Regions from separate parts of the Azospira sp. MPR-E4 genome, predicted to be linked through region 2. Evidence: riboswitches for the same ligand, from Rfam matches in the RefSeq annotation. Region 2 holds a riboswitch; the other holds the start of a gene.

Region 1 (10,985 bases), on a different contig from region 2:
CCCCTGACCTTTGCACAGCACCCCCGAGGGGTACGCCGCCAGCGACCGGCTCAGCGGTTGCCGAGCCCCAGACGCTGCCAGATCTCACTGGTCAGGCCGGACTGGTTCATGGAATAGAAATGCAGCCCCGGGGCGCCGCCGGCCAGCAGCTTCTGGCACAGCTCGGTAACCACATCCAGGCCGAAGGCCTTGATGGAATCGGCATCGTCGCCGAAGCCTTCGAACTTCTTGCGCATCCAGCGGGGGATTTCGGCGCCGCAGGCATCGGAGAAGCGGGCCAGCTTGGCAAAGCTGGCAATGGGCATGATCCCCGGGACGATGGGGATGGTCACTCCGGCGGCCCGCACCGCATCCACGAAATGGAAGTAGGCGTCCGCGTTGTAGAAGTATTGGGTGATGGCGGAATTGGCACCCGCATTGACCTTGCGCACGAAAGCCTGCAGGTCGTCGTCGGCGCTGCGGGCCTGGGGATGCCATTCCGGATAGGCGGCCACTTCGATATGGAAGTGATCGTCGGTCTCGGCCCGGATGAACTCCACCAGCTCGTTGGCGTAGCGGAATTCGCCCGGGTCGGCCATGCCGGAGGGCAGGTCGCCGCGCAGGGCCACCACGCGACGGATGCCCTCGGCCTGGAACTCGGCCAGGATGCCGCGGATGGACTCCCGGGAGGAGCCGATGCAGGACAGGTGGGGCGCCGCATCCAGGCCGGCGGCGACGATTTCGCGCACGGTGGAGAAGGTACGCTCCCGGGTGGAACCGCCCGCACCGTAGGTGACGGAGAAGAAGGCCGGCTTCAGGGCCGCCAGCTTGTCCCGCACCAGGCGCAGCTTCTCCACGCCTTCCGCCGTCTGGGGCGGAAAGAATTCGATACTGAACGTCTTGTCGTTCATGGCGTCTGCCTTTCCTCCAGCAACTGCAGCCGGGTACCGGGCGGCAATTCCTGGGAAGCTTTGGTGATGAGGCCGACGGGTCCCCGGACCCAGCCCTGACTGATCAGGTCCCGGGCCAGGGCGCGGGAGGCGGCCAGACCCTGTTCCACCAGCAGCACGTCGGCGCGCACGCCCTTGCGGACGTGGGGCACCGCCTCCTGGCGCACCTTGGGTGGCGGACGGGAACTGCGGCTGTGGAACGAGTTCATGGACATGGCGGGTCCCGACCCATCGTCTGCAGGCCGCCTCCGGCAAGGGAGACGGCCCGGCTACGGCTTAGTAGCGGTAGTGGTCGGCCTTGTAGGGGCCTTGCACGGGCACGCCGATGTAGTCGGCCTGCTGCTGGGTGAGGGTGGTCAGCTGCACGTTGAGGGTCTTCAGCTGCAGGCGGGCCACCTTCTCGTCCAGGTGCTTGGGCAGGGTGTAGACACCCACCGGGTAATCGGCAGTCTTGGTGAACAGCTCGATCTGGGCGATGGTCTGGTTGGCGAAGGAGGAGCTCATCACGTAGCTGGGGTGGCCGGTGGCGCAGCCCAGGTTCACCAGGCGGCCCTTGGCCAGCAGGATGATGCGCTTGCCGTCGGGGAAGATGACGTGATCGACCTGGGGCTTGATCTCTTCCCACTGGTACTTTTCCAGGGAAGCGACGTCGATTTCGTTGTCGAAGTGGCCGATGTTGCAGACGATGGCGTTGTTCTTCATCTTCACCATGTGGTCATGGGTGATGACGTGGAAGTTGCCGGTGGTGGTGACGAAGATGTCGGCCTTGTCGGCAGCGTATTCCATGGTGACGACGCGGTAGCCTTCCATGGCGGCCTGCAGGGCGCAGATCGGGTCGATCTCGGTGACCCAGACCTGGGCGGAGAGGGCGCGCAGGGCCTGGGCGGAACCCTTGCCCACGTCGCCGTAGCCGCAGACCACGGCGATCTTGCCGGCCACCATGACGTCGGTGGCGCGCTTGATGCCGTCCACCAGGGATTCGCGGCAACCGTAGAGGTTGTCGAACTTGGACTTGGTGACGGAATCGTTCACGTTGATGGCGGGGAACTTGAGGTCGCCGCGGGCGTGCATCTGGTACAGGCGGTGCACGCCGGTGGTGGTCTCTTCGGTAACGCCCTTGATCTTTTCCAGACGCACGGAGTACCAGGTGGGGTCCTGGGCCAGCTTGGCCTTGATGGCGGCGAAGAGGATGGTCTCTTCTTCGGAACCGGGCTTGGCCAGGACGGAAATGTCCTTCTCGGCCTTGGCGCCCAGGTGCAGCAGCAGGGTGGCATCGCCGCCGTCGTCCAGGATCATGTTGGAATAGCCACCGTCGGCCCATTCGAAGATGCGGTGGGTGTAGTCCCAGTACTCGGTCAGGGTCTCGCCCTTGACGGCGAAGACGGGGATGCCGGCAGCGGCGATGGCGGCAGCGGCGTGATCCTGGGTGGAGAAGATGTTGCAGGAAGCCCAGCGCACTTCGGCACCGAGAGCCACCAGGGTCTCGATCAGCACCGCGGTCTGGATGGTCATGTGCAGGGAGCCGGTGATGCGGGCGCCCTTCAGGGGCTGGCTCTTGGCGTACTCCTCGCGGATGGCCATGAGACCGGGCATTTCGGTCTCGGCAATCTTGATTTCCTTGCGGCCCCAGGCGGACAGGCCCAGGTCGGCGATCACGTAATCTTTGAATTCAGCCACAGCAGTGCTCCTTAAGAACTGTGGCCGGGGAGGGGAGGGAGTGCGATAGCAGGGCTCACCTGGCCCCCTGCGCCCGGCAGGGTTGTAAAGGTGAGCGCCGTTGAAACTGGTCTCCCCTGGCGGGGCAGACATCCGAGCCTGGGACCTTGCCGGCCTCGCAGCGCTCCTCGGAAGTGGCGGATTATAGACGGAAATACCGGTCGGGGAAATTCCCCGGCCGGCCCCCCCGCACCGGGCTCAGGCCGCCGCCGTGCTCCAGATTTCGTCCACGTTGCCAATGCCCCACTTGGCCGGGTCCTCCCGGCCGGCGATCTTGTCGTGCACGCCGGGACGGGACAGGTCCAGCAACTCCGGCGCAATGTGGGCATTGGACTTGGTGGAAAAGAAGACCTTGACCCGGGGCGCCAGCAGGGACTTCTCGCTCTGCTCCACCACCACCCCCAGCCGCCCCGATTCGAGGCGGACGAAGGAGCCGATGGGGTAGATGCCCAGGCTCTTGACGAAGGCCTGGAAGACCCGGGGATCGAAATGCCCGTCGGCCCACTCGGCCATCTTCTTGATCGATTCGGCCGGGTCCCAGCCGGCCTTGTAGGGGCGGTTGGAGGTAATGGCGTCATAGACGTCGCAGACCGCCCCCATCTTGGCCAACAGGCTGATCTCGTCGCCCTTGAGGCCCTTGGGGTAGCCGCCGCCGTTCATCTTTTCGTGGTGGTGCAGGCAGACGTCCAGCGCCTCCGGCGGCACCCCCTTGCCTTCCAGCAAGACCTTGTGCCCTTCTGCGGGGTGGGTCTTGATGACCGCAAATTCTTCGTCGGTCAGCTTGCCCGGCTTGTTGAGGATTTCTGCCGGGATGAAGGCCTTGCCCATGTCGTGCAGCAGGCCGGACAGGCCCGCCAAGCGGGTCTGCTGCTCGTCCAGGCCGAGCTGGCGGGCCAGGGCCACCATCAAGGCGCAGACGGCGACCGAGTGCATGTAGGTGTAATCGTCGGCCGTCTTCAGGCGGGCCAGGCTGATCAGGGCGCCGGGATTGCGGGCCACGGAATCGGCGATCTCCTCCACCAGCACCTGGGCCTGCTCCGCATCCACGGCCTTGCCCATGCGGGCCTCCTGGAACATGGACACCACGGCCTTCTTGGCGCTGTTGCAGATTTTCGCCGCCCGCTGCATCTCCACCGCGGTGCTGGTGCGCTCCAGGGAGCGGGTGGCCTGGGCCTCCCGCACCTGTTCCTCGGCCACCAGGGCCTCGGACTCGGTCTCGCTGATGGCCGCCTCGCCGGCTTCCACGTCCAGCCCCTTGCCGGCATCGATCCAGACTTCGGTGATGCAACTGGCGCGAATGGCGCGGATGTCCTCCGGGTCCTTCAGGACGAAGGAGTTGCGCCAGAACGGATGATCGATCCAGGCGCCACAGAAGGATTTGAGATACATGCCGACACGCAGTTGTTCGACATGGATTTTCTTGAGCATGGGGGACAGGCAGGAGGCGGAAAACCCCCATTTTATGCCCAGGGGAAGGCAAATTGCGGAAATTGCCCCCGGCCCTGGGAATCACCCCAGGGCCGGGGACCAAGGCACTAGGGCTGGGCGGCCTTGGCGGCCTCCAGGTTTTCCCGCATGAAACGCTTGTTGATCTTGCCGATGCTGGTACGGGCCAGGGTCTTGACGAAGGAAACCTGCATCAGCACCCCGTAGCGGGAGACCCCCAGGGTTTCCGCCAGGTGGGCGGCATGGTTGCGGATGGCGTGCTCGGTGACCTGGCCTTCCATTTCCGGCTTCAGTACCACCAGGGCCAGGGGCCGCTCGCCCCACTTCTCGTCCTTGACCCCGATCACCGCCACCTCGTGCACCGCCGGGTGCTGGCCGATGATGTCTTCCAGCTGCAGGGAGGAAGTCCACTCGCCACCGGTCTTGATCACGTCCTTGATGCGGTCGGTGATCTGGATGGAGCCGTTGGCGTCGATGTTGCCGATGTCGGCGGTGTGCAGGTAGCCCCCACCCCACAGCTCTTCGGCCGCCGCCGGATCCTTCAGGTAGCCCTGGGTCAGCCAGGGGGAGCGCACCACCAGTTCACCGACGGCCTGGCCGTCGTGGGGCTGGGGCCGCATTTCCGGATCGACGATGCGCAGGTCCACCAGGGGCAGGGGCAGGCCGGTACGGGCGCGCAGGGCAGCCTGCTCGGCCAGGGGGGCCTGCAGCTTGGCCGTGGGCAGGTGGGCCACGGACAGGATGGGACAGGTCTCCGACATGCCGTAGCCGGTGAAGACGTCGATCCCCTTTTCCAGGGCCGCCACCGCCATGGCCTGGGGCAGGGCGGAGCCGCCGATCATGACCTTCCAGCCGGACAGGTCCGTCTCCCTGGCCAGGGCGTGGTTGAGCAGCATGTGCAGGATGGTGGGCACGCAGTGGGAGAAGGTGACCCGCTCCCGGGCCTTCAATCGCAACAGCACCTCGGGCTGGTAACGTCCCGGGTAGACCTGCTTCAGGCCCAGCATGGTGGCCACGTAGGGCAGGCCCCAGGCATGCACGTGGAACATGGGGGTGATGGGCATGTACACATCGTCCCGGTGCAGGCGGCCCTGTACCGGCGCGGTGCCGAGGCCGGTGGCAGCGCCCATGGTGTGCATCACCAGTTGCCGGTGGCTGAAATAGACCCCCTTGGGCAGGCCCGTGGTGCCGGTGGTATAGAAGGTGGTGGCCTTGGCGTTCTCGTCGAAGTCGGGGAAGTCGTAATCGGTGGCGGCAGCGGCCAGCAGCTCTTCGTACTCCCCGGCGAAGGAGACCGGGGCCTGCATTTTCTCCGGATTCTCATGGTCGCCGTGGATCAGGACGAAGGTCTTGACGCTCTCCAGGCGCTCCGCCATGGCCTGCAGCAAAGGAAAGAACTCGCTGTTCACCAGCACCACGTCGGCCCGGGCATGGTTCAGGGTGTACAGCATCTGCTCCGCCGTCAGGCGCACATTCACCGTCTGCAGCACGGCGCCCATCATGGGCACGGCGAAGAAGCATTCCAGATAGCGGTGGCTGTCCCAGTCCATCATGGCCACCGTGTGGCCGGGCTCCACCCCCAGGGCCGCCAGGGCGTTGGCCAGGCGGCCGATGCGCTGCTGCAGGGTGCGGTAGGTGTAGCGGACGCTGTCCCGGTAGACGATTTCCTGGTCCGGCGCATGGGCCAGGGGGGTGTGCAGCAGATGCTTGATCAGCAGCGGGTAGGAATAGGCGGACGGAGTGGTCTCGATGAGTTGGACCGGCATGGCGTTCTTCCTCGTTTTTATTTATGTCGGTACGGCTGTGTTCTCAAGGGGGATGTTACAGGAGGGTGACAGGCACCGTAAGGCGCGGCCCGCGCCGCCCCCCGATCTGCGGGCAATAAAAAAGCCCGCCCCCGGCAGGGGACGGGCCTGTGACGACTGCGGCCGGGCTTAGAGGCCGGCGTCGCTCTTCAACAGGGCGGCGCGGTCGGTGGCTTCCCAGGTGAATTCCGGCTCGTCGCGGCCGAAGTGGCCGTAGGCGGCGGTCTTCTCGTAGATGGGACGCAGCAGGTCGAGCATGTTCACGATGCCCTTGGGACGCAGGTCGAAGTGCTTGCGCACCAGGGCGGTCAGGGTCTCGTTGCTCACCTTGCCGGTGCCGAAGGTCTCCACCATGATGGAGGTGGGCTCGGCCACGCCGATGGCGTAGGAGACCTGCACCAGGCACTTGCTGGCCAGGCCGGCGGCGACGATGTTCTTGGCCACGTAACGGCCGGCGTAGGCGGCGGAACGGTCCACCTTGGAGGGGTCCTTGCCGGAGAAGGCGCCGCCGCCGTGGGGCGCGGCACCGCCGTAGGTGTCCACGATGATCTTGCGGCCGGTGAGGCCGCAGTCACCCTGGGGACCGCCGACGACGAAGCGGCCGGTGGGGTTCACCAGGTACTTGATGTCGCCCTTGATCAGTTCCTTGGGCAACACCGGCTTGATGATTTCCTCGATGGTGGCTTCCCGGATGGCTTCCAGGCTCATGTCCGGGGCGTGCTGGGTGGACAGCACCACGGTGTCGATGGAATCGGGCTTGCCGTCCACGTAGCGGATGGTGACCTGGGACTTGGCATCGGGACGCAGCCAGGGCAGGCGGCCGTCCTTGCGCAGCAGGGCCTGGCGCTCCACCAGACGGTGGGAGAGGAAAATCGGCAGGGGCATCAGGGACGGGGTTTCGTCACAGGCGTAGCCGAACATCAGGCCCTGGTCGCCGGCGCCCTGGCCCAGGTTGTCGTCGTAGGCCTTGTTCACGCCCTGGGCGATGTCCGGACTCTGCTTGTCGTAGGCCACCAGCACGGCGCAGCCCTTGTAGTCGATGCCGTATTCGGTGTTGTCGTAGCCGATGCGCTTGATGGTATCCCGGGCCACCTGGATGTAATCCACGTTGGCATTGGTGGTAATCTCGCCCGCCAGAACCACCAGACCGGTGTTGCAGAGGGTCTCGGCGGCGACGCGGGAATGCTTGTCCTGGGCCAGGATGGCGTCCAGGATGGCATCGGAGATCTGGTCGGCGACCTTGTCGGGATGGCCTTCGGAAACGGATTCCGAGGTAAAGAAGTATTCAGCCATGTGTACTGCTCCTAAAGAATTCCCCGTATTACTTGACCGGCGCGACCGGCTCCGGGGGAGAGCAGGCGACGCTTTAGCAGTATTTGTGAACCGCCCTGCAAGTTGTCCTGATTAACTCGGCGGCCGATAATTCTATTTTTTCGCCGGCCCCGGGTCAAACCCGTCGCTCCCGGCAATTTGAGCGCCATCAAAAATACGTTCCGCGAGCCCACCCCTTGAGCCTTCTCTTCCGCCTCCTCGCCTGCCTCCCTCTGGCCTGGCTCCACGCCCTGGGCGCCCTGCTCGGGCGCCTGGTGTACCGCCTGTCCGCCACCTACCGCTCCCACCTGCAACAGAATCTGGCCCTGGCCTACCCGGCCGACGCCGCCACGGACCTGATCCCGGCCATTGCCCGGGAGGCGGGAAAAGGCGTTCTGGAATTGCCCAAGGTCTGGCTGCGCCCCCTGGAGGAAGTGGCGGCCCGGGTGGTGCAGGTGAGCGGCTGGGAGCTGGTGGAGTCGGCCTGGACGGAGGACGAAGGCATCATCTTCCTCACTCCCCATCTGGGCTGCTTCGAGATCACTGCCCAGTACTATGCCCGCCAGGCGGCCCGGGCCCGGCCAGCAGCCCCCATCACCGTGCTCTTCCGCCCGCCCAAGCTGGAGTGGCTGGGCCGCATCATCGCCGCCGGCCGGGCCCGGGGCGAACACCTGAAGCTGGCCCCGGCCGACCTTTCCGGCGTACGGGCCCTGATCCGGGCACTGAAGCGCAAGGAGGCGGTGGGCCTGTTGCCGGACCAGGCCCCCGGTGCCGGCGAAGGCAAATGGCTGCCCTTCTTCGGTCGCCCCGCCTACACCATGACCCTGGCGGCCCGCCTCTCGGAAGCCGGCGGCCGGGTGATCTTCGCCTACGGCGAGCGCCTGCCCCACGGCCGCGGCTACCACCTGCACCTGCAGGCGCCGACCCAGCCCCTGACGGGCGACACGGTGGCCCGGGCGGCCCAGATCAACCGGGAGCTGGAAACCCTGATCCGCCAGTGCCCGAGCCAGTACCTGTGGGGCTACAACCGCTACAAGCGCCCCCGGGGCGCCGAACCGGCGCCGACAGCGGCGGAGGACTGCCGGTGACCCGCCTCGCCCTGGCCCTGCTCTGGCTCTGCCACTTCCTGCCCCTGCCCCTGCTGCGGGCCCTGGGCGCCGCCTTCGGCTACCTGCTGTACCTGCTCGGCGCCGAACGGCGGCGGGTCACCCACACCAACCTGGCCCTGTGCTTTCCCGAACTTGGCGAAGGGGAACGCCGGCGGCTGGTCCGGCGCCATTTTGTCGCCTTCGGCCAGTCCTTCCTGGACCGGGCCCTGCTCTGGCACGCCTCCCCGGCCCGGCTGCGACGCCTGATCCAGGTTGAAGGCTGGGACAACCTGCCCCGGGACGGCGCCCCCACCCTGGTCCTGACGCCCCATTTCCTCGGCCTGGATGCGGGCTGGAGCGCTCTGACCCGGGACCGTCCCATGCTTTCGGTCTATTCCCAGCAGAAGAACCCCCACTTCAACGCCGCCCTCTACGCCGGCCGCATGCGTTTCAACACGCCCAACCTGCTCTCCCGCCAGGACGGCATGCGCAAGGTGGTGAAGGCCCTGGCCGAGGGGCGGCCCTTCTACTACCTGCCGGACATGGACTTCGGCCCCCGGGACGCCATCTTCGTGCCCTTCTTCGGCATCCCCGCCGCCACCATCACCGGCGTCGCCCGCCTCGCCGCCCTGGGCAAGGCCCGGGTGGTGCCCTGCATCGCCGAGATGACACCCCGCGGCTACCGGGTGCGCCTGCTGCCGGCCTGGGAACATTACCCCAGCGGTGACGTCACAGCCGATACCCGCCGCGTCAATGCCTTCATCGAGTCGGAGGTACGGCGCATCCCGGATCAGTACTACTGGGTACACAAGCGCTTCAAGACCCGGCCCCCAGGCGAAGCCCGTTTCTACTGAGCAGCACCGCGAAAGACCCGCCATGCCCTCCTCCGCACCGCCCATCCCCCTGATCCGCCCCGTCGCCCGGGAAGAGGTGGGCGCCATCGCCCAGCTGGCCCGCACGGTCTGGCAGCTTGCCTACCGGGACATCATCAGCCAGGCCCAGATCGACTACATGCTGGGCCAGCGCTACGGCGCGCCCCGCTTGCTGGAAGAGCTGGCCCGCCCCGACATCTGGTGGGACCAGGCCTTCGTCGGCGCCCGCCGCCTCGGCTTCGCCGCCACCCAGGCCACCGCCACCCCGGCCGAATTCAAGCTGGACAAGCTCTACGTCCATCCCGAGGCCCAGCGCCAGGGCATCGGCAGCGCCCTGTTGCAGCACGTGGCCCAACGCTGCCGGGCCCGGGGCGGCAAGCAGCTGATCCTGGCGGTGAACAAGAACAACGCCCAGGCCATCGCCGCCTACCGCAAGAACGGCTTCGAAGTACGGGAGTCGGTCTGCGTCGAGATCGGCAACGGCTTTGTCATGGATGACTTTATAATGGCCCGGTCCCTCGCTTGAAAGCACGCAGGCCAACGCCATGAAACTCGAATTCACCAAGATGCACGGACTGGGCAACGACTTCGTCGTGCTCGACGGCGTGCGCCAGAACATCACCCTCACCCCGGCCCAGCTGCGCTTCCTCGCCGACCGCAACTTCGGCGTCGGCTGCGACCAGATCCTGCTGGTGGAAAAGCCCGGCCAGGCCGGCGTCGATTTCCGTTACCGCATCTTCAATGCCGACGGCAGCGAAGTGGAGCAGTGCGGCAACGGCGCCCGCTGTTTCGTCCGCTTCGTGCACGAACAGGGCCTCACCGACAAGCGGGAAATCAAGGTGGAAACCAAGTCGGGCATCATCAGCCCCCGCCTGGAGGCCGACGGCAACGTCACCGTGGACATGGGCAAGCCCGTCTTCGCGCCGGACCGCATCCCCTTCGTTTCCCCCACCGACGCGGTGATCCAGCCCCTGCAAGTGGGCGACCAGGAAGTGGCCATTACCGCCGTTTCCATGGGCAATCCCCACGCCGTGCAGGTGGTGGAAGACGTGGATACGGCGCCGGTGGCCATCCAGGGCCCCATGATCGAATCCCACCCGCGCTTTCCCCAGCGGGTCAATGCCGGCTTCCTGCAGGTGGTGGACCGGCACAGCGTGCGCCTGCGGGTCTATGAGCGGGGCGCCGGCGAGACCCTGGCCTGCGGCACCGGCGCCTGCGCCGCCGTGGTGGCCGGCATCAGCCGCGACCTGCTGGATTCCCCGGTGCGCGTCAGCACCCGGGGCGGCGAACTGAGCATTGCCTGGAACGGCCCCGGCACCCCGGTGCACATGACCGGCCCGGCCGTCACCGTCTTTAGCGGAGAAATCGAACTGTGAGCGACATCCAAACCCCGCGCCTCTCCGGCGCCGACGTGGCCGAATACCTGGAACACAACCCCCAGTTCTTCGAAGAGCACGCCGACCTCATTTCCCGGCTGGTGATTCCCCACCCCCACGGGGGCCGGGCCATCTCCATCACCGAGCGGCAGATGCTCACCCTGCGCGACAAGAACAAGGCCCTGGAAGGCAAGATGGCCGAACTGCTCGGCTTCGGCGAAGCCAACGATGCCATCAGCGAAAAGATGCACCGGCTGGCGGTGGCCCTGGTGGCCGCCACCACCTTCCAGGCGGTGATCCACATCCTGGATTTCCACCTCAAGGAAGACTTCGCCATCCCCCACGTGGCCCTGCGCCTGTGGGACCAGCCGGAAGGCGTGGGCGAGCTGCCCGAGTTCGCCGCCGTCTCCGAGGAACTGCAGGTCTTCGCCGAAACCCTGGG
Region 2 (10,985 bases):
TCAGGTTCATGCACTGGATGGCGGCACCGGAGGCGCCCTTGCCCAGGTTGTCGAAGCGGGAGGCCACCAGGATCTGCTCGCCGTGGCCGAAGACGAAAATCTCGGCCCGGTTGGTGTCGTTGCAGGCGGTGGCCGGCAGGAAGCCGTTGTCCAGCACCGGGGCGGCATCCAGGGGCATCACCTTCACGAACACTTCGCCGGCGTAGTACTCGCTGTAGAAGGCCTGCAGGTCGGCCGGGGTGACCTTCTTGCCGAGCATCCGGGGCAGCAGGGGCACCGCCACCACCATGCCCTGGGCGAAGTTGCCGACGATGGGGGTGAACAGGGGCTGGTGCGCCAGGCCGGTCTGCATCTGCATTTCCGGCAGGTGCTTGTGGGCGAGACCGAGGGCGTAGAAGCGCGGGCTCTTCATGGCGTCCGGCAGGCTGGCGGGCTCTTCGTAGCTGGCGATCATTTCCTTGCCACCGCCGCTGTAGCCGGTGATGGAGTAGGTGCTGACCGGGTAGTCCTTGGGCACGATGCCGCCGGCCACCAGGGGCGCCATGAGCATGATGAAGCCGCTGGCGTGGCAGCCGGGCACCGCCACCTTCTGGGCCTTGGCGACGCGCTCGCGCTGGCCGCCGTTGAGTTCGGGCAGGCCGTACACCCAGTCCGGGTTGGTGCGGTGGGCGGTGGAGGCGTCGAGGAAGCGGGTCCTGGTGTTGCCCGGGGCCAGCAGGGCCACGGATTCCCGGGAGGCGGCATCGGGCAGGCAGAGGAAGACCACGTCGGCGTTGTTGATGTACTCGGCCTTGACCGCCGGGTCCTTGCGCTTGTCCTCGGGGATGGTGAGGATTTCGATTTCCGGGCGGATGGAGAGCCGCTCGTCGATCTTGAGACCGGTGGTGCCGTGGCGGCCGTCGATGAATACCTTGAAAGTCATGGCGAATTCCGTGTGCGTGCGCAGTGTGCTGAGGATCAAACCGCTATTGTAGGCGGGCTGGAAGGCTTTTTGATGACCAATTCCCTTCCGCCCGCCCCTCGGGGCCTCAGCGCATTTGGAACAGTTCCTGGTGGAAGCGTTCCTCCGCCATGCCCTGGGCCTGGAAATCCTGCCGCAGGGCCTGGCCGAAGGCGGGCGGGCCGCAGAACCACAGGCTGGCCTGGCGCCAGTCGGGCACGGCCTGGCGGATGCGTTCCCTATCCAGCAGGCCGTCCCGGGGGCTCACCAGCAGGTGCAGATGCACCCCCGCGGCGGCGGCATCGGCCCGCAGCTTGGCGATGGCAGCCTCCGAGTATTCCGCCGTGGGGTGGAACAGGTGGATGCTCTGCTGCCCGGGCCGGGCGGCCAGCTGCTTCATGCGGGCGATGAAGGGGGTGATGCCGATACCGGCGCCGATCCAGATTTGCAGGGGCTGCCGGTCGTTGAAGTCGAAGCAGCCGTAGGGGCCTTCGACGACCACGCCGGCGCCCACCTTGAGCTTTTCCCGGAGGCGGCTGGTGTGGTCGCCCAGGGCCTTGGTGATGAAGACGATGCGCCGGTTCTCCGGCTCCCAGGCCGAGGCGATGGTGTAGGGATGGGCGCCCTCCCCCTGGTCCGAGGTGGCGAAGGCGAACTGGCCGGCGGTGTGGCCGGCCCAGCCTGGCTCCAGCTGGATCGCCGTTTCCAGCACCTGCAGTTCCGGGTAGTAGGTGAGGCTTTCGATGCGTCCCGCAACCTTGCGCCCGGCGCCGACCCGGCGGGACAGCACCAGCCAGGCCGCCACCGTGCCGCCGAGCAGCAGCAGGGCCAGGGCCCAGCCCACCGGCTGGCTCCAGTATTCGGCCTTGAACAGGATCAGGGCGTGGTACACCAGCAGCAGGTAGAGGGCTGCCAGCCATTTGTGGGTCTGCACGAAGCGGTGGTAGGGGAAGCGCTTCACCAGGGCCAGCACCAGCAGCACCACGGCGGCGTAGAAGGCCCATTCGCCGATGTTCTCCGCCAGGCCCCGCTGGCTGCGCAGCCATTCGGCCAGGGTGTCCGCGCCCATGCCGGGGCCGCCAGGGCCGCCGGGACCACCCGGGCCGGCGCCCTTGCGCGCCGGCTTGACCAGCCAGCCCCAGCCCACCATCCACTTGGTGCCCTGGGCCCACCACCAGTGGATGACGCCCAGCACCAGGGTACTGATGCCCAGCCATTTGTGCAGGCGGTACATCTTGTCCAGGCCGTTGAGGCGGGGCTCCAGCCATTTGGGCCGGGCCGCCAGGATCATGGCCAGGCTCATGGCGCCCATGAGCAGGAGGCCGGTGTACTGGACGAAGACGCCGCGGAAGGAAAAGTAGGTGAAGGGGGCAGGCAGCAGGCTGTCGGCCAGCAGCCAGAGGGTGGACAGGCCCAGGAACAGGCCCCACAGGGTGAGCTTGATGTTTTTCATGACGATCTCGAGCGGCTTTGTTTCTTGATATGAAACCACCATGAGCCGGGGGCGTCCATGCCGTATCCGGTAAATTCAGGTAACAACTTATTGCCGGGCGAAAAAAAGCCGGCCCGCCCCCGGAGGGACGGGCCGGCCGCGGGCCGCCGCGAAGCGCGGTTTAGCCCATGTGCAGGCCGCCGTTCACCGAGAAGTCGGCGCCGGTGGCGTAGCCGCCCTCGTCGGAAGCCAGCCAGGCCACCATGGAGGCGATCTCGGACGGCTCGCCCAGGCGCTTCACCGGCACCGTGGCGACGATCTTCTCCAGCACCTCGGGGCGGATGGCGCGGACCATGTCGGTGCCGATGTAGCCGGGGCTGACGGTGTTAACCGTGACGCCCTTGCCCGCCACCTCCTGGGCCAGGGCCATGGTGAAGCCGTGGATGCCGGCCTTGGCGGTGGAGTAGTTCACCTGGCCGAACTGGCCCTTCTGGCCGTTCACCGAGGAGATGTTGATGATGCGGCCGAAATTGGCCTCGATCATGTCCTCGATGACCTGCTTGGTGACGTTGAACAGGCTGTCCAGGTTGGTGGACAGCACCGCGTCCCAGTCGGCCTTGCTCATCTTGCGGAACTGGCCGTCCTTGGTGATGCCGGCGTTGTTCACCAGCACCGCCACCGGGCCGTGCTCGGCCTTGACCTTGGCGAAGGCCTCCACCGTGGAATCCCAGTCGCCCACGTTGCCGGCGCTGGCGTAGAAGGTGTAGCCCAGGGCTTTCTGTTCCTCCAGCCACTGCTTGTAGTCCCGGGTGGGGCCGCAGCCGGCGACGACCTTGAAACCGTCCTTGTGCAGGCGCTGGCAGATGGCGGTGCCGATGCCGCCCATTCCCCCCGTGACGTATGCCAGTTTTTGATTCATTGGAACCTCCTCGTTATTTTTGGTTGGAGTCCGGGAGGCTTGTTAAAGGAATGTGCGCTGCCCCCGGCAATCTGGCCCGGCGGCACCCCATGGGGAGACGCCATGGCGATTTCATTATGGCACCAAGAAAATGCCCGTGGTCTGGCGGTGCAGCAAAAGCAGAACGGCCCGCCGGGAAGGGCGGGCCGCGCTGGGAAGGGGGTGGCCTGGAAGGCAGGAAAGACGGGCTTCCCGGCCATGCCATGCCGGAGATGGCCGTCCCTCCCGCCCCTGGGGGCAGGTGCCGTTACAGGTTGGGCGCCAGCCAGCGCTTGGCCTGCTCCAGGGTGAAGCCGGCCCGGCCGGCCCAGTCTTCCAGCTGGTCCTGGCCGATCTTCTGGATGGCGAAGTACTGGGCCTGGGGGTGGGCCAGGAAGAAGCCGGAAACGGCCGCCGCCGGCGTCATGGCGTAGCTCTCGGTGAGGCCCATGCCGATGTTGGCCTCCGGCTGCAGCAGCTGGAACAGGCCGCCCTTGGCGGTGTGGTCGGGACAGGCCGGGTAGCCGGGGGCCGGGCGGATGCCGCGGTACTCTTCCTTGATCAGCTGCTCGTTGGAGAGCTGCTCGTCGGCGGCGTAGCCCCAGTCCTCCTTGCGCACCTTCTGGTGCAGCCACTCGGCGCAGGCTTCGGCCAGGCGGTCGGCCAGGGACTTGAGCATGATGGACTTGTAGTCGTCGTGAGCCGCCTCGAACTCGGCCAGCTTCTGCTCGATGCCCAGGCCGGCGGTGACGGCGAAGGCGCCGGCATAGTCGGCGACGCCGCTTTCCTTGGGCGCCACGTAGTCGGAGAGGCACAGGTTGGCCTTGTCCTCGGGCCGCTTGTGCTGCTGGCGGATGCCGTGCCAGGTCAGCACCGGCACGCTGCGCTGCTCGTCGGCGTAGAAGACGATGTCGTCGCCGACGGCATTGGCCGGCCACAGGCCGAAGACGGCACCGGCCCGGAGCCACTTCTCCTCGATGATCTGCTGCAACATGGCCTGGGCGTCGGCATAGACGCCCCGGGCGGTCTCACCCACTACCGCATCGTCGAGGATGGCGGGGAAGCGGCCGGCCAGGTCCCAGGTCTGGAAGAATGGGCCCCAGTCGATGTACTCGGCCAGGGTGGCCAAGTCGATGTCCTGCAGCACCTGCAGGCCCAGCTTCTGCGGCACCGTCGGCACCAGGGTGGCATCCCAGGGCAGGCGGTTGGCCCGGGCCTCGGCCAGGGTCACCATGGCGCTGCCCTTCTTGCCGGCGTGCTGCTGGCGGATGTTGGCGTAGTCGGCGGCCACCTCGGCGGCGTAGCTCTCCCGCTGGCCTTCCGAGAGCAGGCTGGTGACCACGCCCACGGCCCGGGAGGCATCCGGTACATAGACCACCGGTGCCTGGTAGTTGGGGGCGATCTTGATGGCGGTGTGGGCCCGGCTGGTGGTGGCGCCGCCGATGAGCAGGGGCACGTTGAAGCCCTGGCGCTGCATTTCGGAAGCGACGTGGCTCATTTCTTCAAGAGACGGGGTGATGAGACCGGAGAGGCCGATGGCCTGGGCGCCGTGCTCCTTGGCGGCGTGCAGGATCTTCTCGGTGGGCACCATCACCCCCAGGTCCACCACGTCGTAGCCGTTGCAGCCCAGCACCACGCCGACGATGTTCTTGCCGATATCGTGCACGTCGCCCTTGACCGTGGCGATGACGATCTTGCCCTTGGAGGAGGCGCCGGTGCGGGCCTTCTCTTCCTCGATGTAGGGAATGAGGTGGGCCACGGCCTGCTTCATCACCCGGGCGGACTTCACCACCTGGGGCAGGAACATCTTGCCGGCGCCGAAGAGGTCGCCCACGGTGTTCATGCCGTTCATCAGGGGGCCTTCGATGACGGCCAGGGGCGGCTTGCCGGCGGCAGCCAGGGCGGCCCGCACTTCCTCGGTGTCGGCCACCACGAATTCGGTGATGCCCTTGACCAGGGCGTGCTCCAGGCGCTTTTCCACCGGCAGGGTGCGCCAGGTGAGGTCCGGCCCCGTGTCCTTGGCCTTGCCTTCCTTCACCGTCTGGGCGAACTCCACCAATGCTTCGCCGGCGCCGGGGTGGCGGTTCAGCACCACGTCTTCCACCTTCTGCCGCAGTTCCGGTTCCAGGTCGTCGTACACGCCGAGCATGCCGGCGTTGACGATGCCCATGGTCATGCCGGCCTGGATGGCGTGGTAGAGGAAGACGGTGTGGATGGCTTCCCGCACCGGGTCGTTGCCGCGGAAGGAGAAGGAGACGTTGGAGACGCCGCCGGAAATCTGGGCGTGGGGCAGGTTTTCACGAATCCAGCGGGTGGCGTTGATGAAGTCCACCGCGTAGTTGTCGTGCTCCTCGATACCCGTGGCGATGGCGAAGATGTTGGGGTCGAAGATGATGTCCTGGGCCGGGAAACCGATACCGACCAGCAGGTCGTAGGCCCGCTTGCAGATCTCGGTCTTGCGCGCGTAGGTGTCGGCCTGGCCCTTCTCGTCGAAGGCCATGACGATGACGGCGGCACCGTAGCGGCGGGCCAGCTTGGCCTGCTCCAGGAACTTGGCCTCCCCTTCCTTCATGGAAATGGAGTTCACGATGCCCTTGCCCTGGATGCATTTGAGGCCGGTCTCGATCACCTCCCACTTGGAGGAGTCGAGCATGATGGGCACCCGGGAAATATCCGGCTCCGAGGCGATCAGCTTGAGGAACTTCTCCATGGCGGCCACGGAATCCAGCATGGCCTCGTCCATGTTGATGTCGATGACCTGGGCACCGTTTTCCACCTGCTGTCGGGCCACGGCCAGGGCGTCGTCGTAGCGCCCTTCCAGGATCATGCGGGCGAAGGCCTTGGAGCCGGTGACGTTGGTGCGCTCGCCCACGTTCACATAGAGGCTGTCGGGGCCGACGTTGAAGGGTTCCAGGCCGGAGAGGCGCAGCTGGGGCTCGATCGCCGGAATGGCCCGGGGGGCGATGCCGGCCACCATCTTGGCGATGGCGGCGATGTGGTCCGGCGAGGTGCCGCAGCAGCCGCCGACGATGTTCACGAAGCCGTGCCTGGCCCAGTCGGCGATTTCCTCGGCCAGCTGCTCCGGGGTCTCGTCGTAGCCGCCGAAGGCGTTGGGCAGGCCGGCGTTGGGGTGGGCGGAGACGAAGCAGTCGCACACCCGGGACAGCTCCTCCACGTACTGGCGCAGTTCCTTGGCGCCGAGGGCACAGTTGAGGCCGAAGGAGAGGGGCCTGATGTGGTTCAGCGAGTTCCAGAAGGCCTCGGCGGTCTGGCCCGAGAGGGTGCGGCCGGAGGCGTCGGTGATGGTGCCGGAGATCATCACCGGCCAGCGGCGGCCCACCTTGTCGAAGAAGGTCTCGATGGCGAACAGGGCGGCCTTGGCATTCAGCGTGTCGAACACCGTCTCCACCAGCAGGATGTCGGCGCCGCCGTCGGTGAGGCCGCGGATGGCTTCCAGGTAGTTTTCCACCAGCTCGTCGAAGGTGACGTTGCGGTAGCCGGGATCGTTCACGTCCGGAGAGATGGAGGCGGTGCGGCTGGTGGGGCCGAGCACCCCGGCGACGAAGCGGGGTTTGGCCGGGTTCTTTGCCGTGAATTCGTCGCACACTTCCCGGGCCAGCCTGGCGCCGGCCACGTTCAGTTCGTAGACGATGGCTTCCAGCTTGTAGTCGGCCTGGGACACCTTGGTGGCGTTGAAGGTGTTGGTTTCCAGGATATCGGCGCCGGCCGCCAGGTATTCGGCGTGGATGCCGCGGATGACCTCGGGGCGGGTCAGCAGCAGCAGGTCGTTGTTGCCCTTCAGGTCGTGGGCGTGGTCGGCGAAGCGGGTCCCGCGGTAGTCCTTCTCGGTCAGCCCGTGGCGCTGGATCATGGTGCCCATGGCGCCGTCCAGGATCAGGAGGCGCTGCTGGAGAAGGGCGGAGAGTTCGGAGCTGCGGTCGGGCTGCATGGATTACCTCGGCGTTTCAGTATTCACCGGCCGGGCGCCGCCACTTTGCATGCTGGAAAAGCAAACGGCGCCACAAACCATTTCGGGGGTTTGCGAGCGCCGTTGATCGTTGCCGAGCCTGGCCCGGAGTCCGGAAAAAACCGGTCGGGTCGCAGCGCTCCTCGGCAGGGTCGCAAGTTTACTTTTTGCGGCCCCCGCTGCCAAGCAAAACTTGATAAAAAACAGGGGGCTCCGTGCCGATCGGCGACTTCAGGCCTTCGCTTCCACCCGCCGGGAGGTGCCGCTGACCCGGCCGTCCGCACCGAAGTGCACGTGGAAGTGGGTTTCGTCGCTGGCGGGGATACCGGCGATGCGCCAGTCCCACACGGTTTCCGGCTTCAGGGGAAAGTGGTTGATGCTGCCCGGCCGGCCCAGGATGCGCCGCACCTGCTCCTGGCTCATGCCCTTTTCGATGCGGGCGAAGTTGGCCTCGGTCAGCACCTGTTCCACCGAGCGCAGGATGCGGTCGGGGCCCAGGGTGATCATGTAGGTGTCCACCCCGGCCGGGCCCCGGGGATATTCCCAGGTCAGGCTGCCGTCCTCGTTGTGCCATTCCATGGCGGGGGTGCCGAAGCGGTCCCGCACTTCCAGGTCGGTGGAGGTGCCGGGCTTCAGGTCCTGCAGGGCCAGGTAGTCGCAGCCCGCCAGGGAGAGGCCCAAAAGCAGGGCCAGGACGGCCAGGGGACGGCCCTTCACGGGGCGGCCTCGGTGAATTGCAGGCGCACCCGCTCCGCCTCCAGCTGGGCGTCGCCTTCGGTGTCGGCGAAGGTGGCGGCGATGCTGCGGAAATCCTCGGCCACCTGGAGGAAGGCGTCCACCATGTCTGGATCGAAGTGCTTGCCGCGCCCTTCGCTGATGATCTGCACCGCCTGCTCATGGGGGAAGGGGGGCTTGTACACCCGGCGGCTGATGAGGGCGTCGTAGACGTCGGCCACCGCCATGAGCCTGGCCGCCACCGGAATCTCGTCGCCCCGCAGGCCCAGGGGGTAGCCGCTGCCGTCCCATTTCTCCTGGTGCGCATAGGCGATGTCCCGGGCGAAGCGGAGGAAGGTGTTGGGCGAGTTGAGCCGCACTTCGGCGTGGAGGATGGCGTCCCGGCCCAGGGTGGTGTGGGTCTTCATGATCTCGAACTCTTCCGGGGTCAGCTTGCCCGGCTTGAGCAGGATGCGGTCGGGAATGCCCACCTTGCCGATGTCGTGCAGGGGCGCGGACTTGTACAGCAGCTCGATGTTGGCGTCGCTGAGGAAGGCGGCGAAGCGGGGGTGGCCCTGCAGCTGCCGGGCCAGGATGCGCACGTAGTTCTGGGTGCGGCGGATGTGGTTGCCGGTTTCGTTGTCCCGGGTTTCCGCCAGGGAGGCCATGGCCATGATGGTCACGTCCTGGATCATGGAAACCTCCTGGGTGCGGCGCTGCACCTCGCTCTCCAGGTAGGCGTTCTGGTCCTTGAGGAAATCCTTGGCGGCCTTCAGGGTGAGGTGGGTGTGCACCCGGGCGAGGAGGATGGGCGGGCTTACCGGCTTGGTGATGTAGTCCACCGCGCCCAGCTCGAAGCCCTGGCGCTCGTCCTCGATCTGACTGCGGGCGGTGAGGAAGATGAAGGGAATGTCCCGGGTGGCCGGGTCGGCCCGCAGGCGCCGGGCCACTTCCAGGCCGTCCATGTCCGGCATCATGATGTCGAGCAGGATCAGGTCCGGCGGCGGCGTGCCGGCGGCCACCCGCAGGGCCCGCTCGCCGTTGTTGGCCACCTTGATGGCGTAGCGGTCCTGCAGCAGCTCGGCCATCAGGGTCAGGTTGTCCGGGGTGTCGTCCACCACCAGGATCACGGGCCGGGTCGTGAAGTCCAGATTGAGGCTCATGGCATCCCTCCCTAGAGATGGGCCCGGGCGATGTTGAGGGCCCGGTCGTAATCATAATCGGCAATGGCCTTTTCCAGACCTGTCAGGTCCGCCGGCGGCAGCAGCCCGGCCAGGAGGGCGCGGCTTTCCCGGAACAGCTGGCCGGCGTGGATTTCGCTGGCTTCCAGCTGTTCCGCCAGCTCGGCCAGCAGCTGGCGGGCCCGGTGGCGCTGAACCGCATCCAGGGGGGCTGCCTGGGTCGGCGCCGGGCCGCCCTCTTCCGCCAGGGCGGCGGCGATGGCCCCGGTGACGGCCGCCAGCTCTTCCGCCAGGCGTTGCCGCAGGGACTCCAGTTTCTGCCCCTGGCCGTCGTTGCGGCGCAGGGCCTGGTCCAGGGCCGTGGCCTTCTGCTGCAGCACTTCGGCGCCGATGTTGCCGGCGACGCCCTTGAGGGTGTGGGCCAGGTGTTCGGCCGCCGTGATGTCGCCGTCGGCCAGGGCCTGGCGGATGTGCTCCCCCGTGCCGGTCTGGGTGTCCACGAAGCGCAGCAGCAGGCGCCGGTAGAGGGCCTGGTTGCCGGCCATGCGGGCCAGGCCCTGGGTCGTGTTCACGCCGGGGATGGGGGGCAGCGCATCCGTCCCATCCTTGGCGGGGGCTGGCGCCGGTGCCGAGGCGCCCGGCCGTTCCTCGTACCAGCGGGCCAGGGTGGCGGCCAGGGCGGTGGGGTCGATGGGCTTGGCCAGATGGTCGTTCATGCCGATGGCCAGGCAGCGCTCCCGCTCCTCCGGCATGGCGTGGGCGGTCATGGCCAGGATCGGCAGGTGGGCGAAGCGCTGCTGGCAGCGTAGCCGTTCGGTGGCGTCGTAGCCGTCCAGGTGGGGCATCTGCAGGTCCATCAGGACCAGGTCGAAGCTGTCGTCCGGGGAGCGTTCCAGCAGTTCCACCGCCTGCAGGCCGTCGCCGGCCACCGTCACCTGGGCGCCCATGGATTGCAGCAGTTCCACGGCGATCTGCTGGTTGATCTCGTTGTCTTCGGCCAGCAGGATGCGCATGCCGTCGATGCGGGTCTGGGGGGCGGCGATGTGCAGGGGCGTGGCCGGGGCGTTGTCCGTGTCCACCAGGCTGACGAGGACGTCGAACAGGGTGGAGGCGCTCACCGGCTTCACCAGGATGCCGCAGATGCCCAGGTTTTCCGTCTGACGCCGCAGTTCCTCCTGGTCGTAGGCCGTCACCATCACCACCCGGGGCCATTGGGCCTGGGGCAGGGCCTGCTGCAGCTTGTGCAGGGTGCTGACGCCGTCCAGGTCGGGCATCTGCCAGTCGAGGAACAGCACCCGGTAGGGGTCGGCGCCGCCCTGCATTTCGGTCAGCTGGGCCAGGGCCTCGGCGCCGGAGGCCACCAGGTCGGGGCGCAGGTCCAGGTGGCGCAGGGCTTCGCCGAGGATTTCCCGGGCGGCGCCGTTGTCGTCCGCCACCAGCACCCGCAGGCCGGCCAGGGAGGCTGGCAGGGTGCGGGGCCGGGCCAGTTCCTCGGCACGGCCGAACCAGGCGGTGAAGCAGAAGGTGCTGCCCTCCCCCAGGGTCGAGTCGGCCCAGATGGTGCCGCCCATCATTTCCACCAGGCGGCGGGAGATGGAAAGGCCGAGGCCGGTGCCGCCGTACTTGCGGGTGGTGGAGCCGTCGGCCTGGGTGAAGGCCTGGAACAGGTGCAGCAGCTGCTCCCGGCTCATTCCGATGCCCGTATCCTCGATCCAGAACTGCAGTTTGACCCGGTCCCCGGCCTGGTCCACCGGCCGGGCTGTGAGGGTGATCTGGCCCCGCTCGGTGAATTTGATGGCGTTGGAGACCAGGTT

Evidence for each region. A riboswitch is a leader RNA that binds a small molecule or an ion and turns the genes downstream of it on or off. The one in region 2 is predicted to bind S-adenosylhomocysteine.
Region 1: another riboswitch for S-adenosylhomocysteine. It lies ahead of ahcY (adenosylhomocysteinase); the one in region 2 lies ahead of metH (methionine synthase).

Annotation. Positions count from the first base shown of each region.
Region 1 is NZ_JBXAST010000002.1:20,956-31,940, forward strand. Features, by position in the region: gene metF (methylenetetrahydrofolate reductase [NAD(P)H]) at 51-890, opposite strand; gene AC1RTA_RS00910 (S4 domain-containing protein) at 887-1,144, opposite strand; gene ahcY (adenosylhomocysteinase) at 1,206-2,606, opposite strand; S-adenosyl-L-homocysteine riboswitch at 2,692-2,781, opposite strand; gene AC1RTA_RS00920 (cyclic di-GMP phosphodiesterase) at 2,844-4,073, opposite strand; gene AC1RTA_RS00925 (fatty acid--CoA ligase) at 4,181-5,857, opposite strand; gene metK (methionine adenosyltransferase) at 6,026-7,189, opposite strand; gene AC1RTA_RS00935 (lysophospholipid acyltransferase family protein) at 7,405-8,295, shown strand; gene AC1RTA_RS00940 (LpxL/LpxP family acyltransferase) at 8,292-9,149, shown strand; gene AC1RTA_RS00945 (GNAT family N-acetyltransferase) at 9,172-9,693, shown strand; gene dapF (diaminopimelate epimerase) at 9,713-10,543, shown strand; gene AC1RTA_RS00955 (DUF484 family protein) at 10,540-10,985, shown strand, end outside.
Region 2 is NZ_JBXAST010000050.1:4,945-15,929, reverse strand. Features, by position in the region: gene argC (N-acetyl-gamma-glutamyl-phosphate reductase) at 1-922, opposite strand, end outside; gene AC1RTA_RS13115 (ferredoxin reductase family protein) at 1,029-2,393, opposite strand; gene phbB (acetoacetyl-CoA reductase) at 2,554-3,291, opposite strand; gene metH (methionine synthase) at 3,578-7,258, opposite strand; S-adenosyl-L-homocysteine riboswitch at 7,346-7,427, opposite strand; gene bamE (outer membrane protein assembly factor BamE domain-containing protein) at 7,508-7,993, opposite strand; gene AC1RTA_RS13095 (response regulator) at 7,990-9,153, opposite strand; gene AC1RTA_RS13090 (response regulator) at 9,165-10,985, opposite strand, start outside.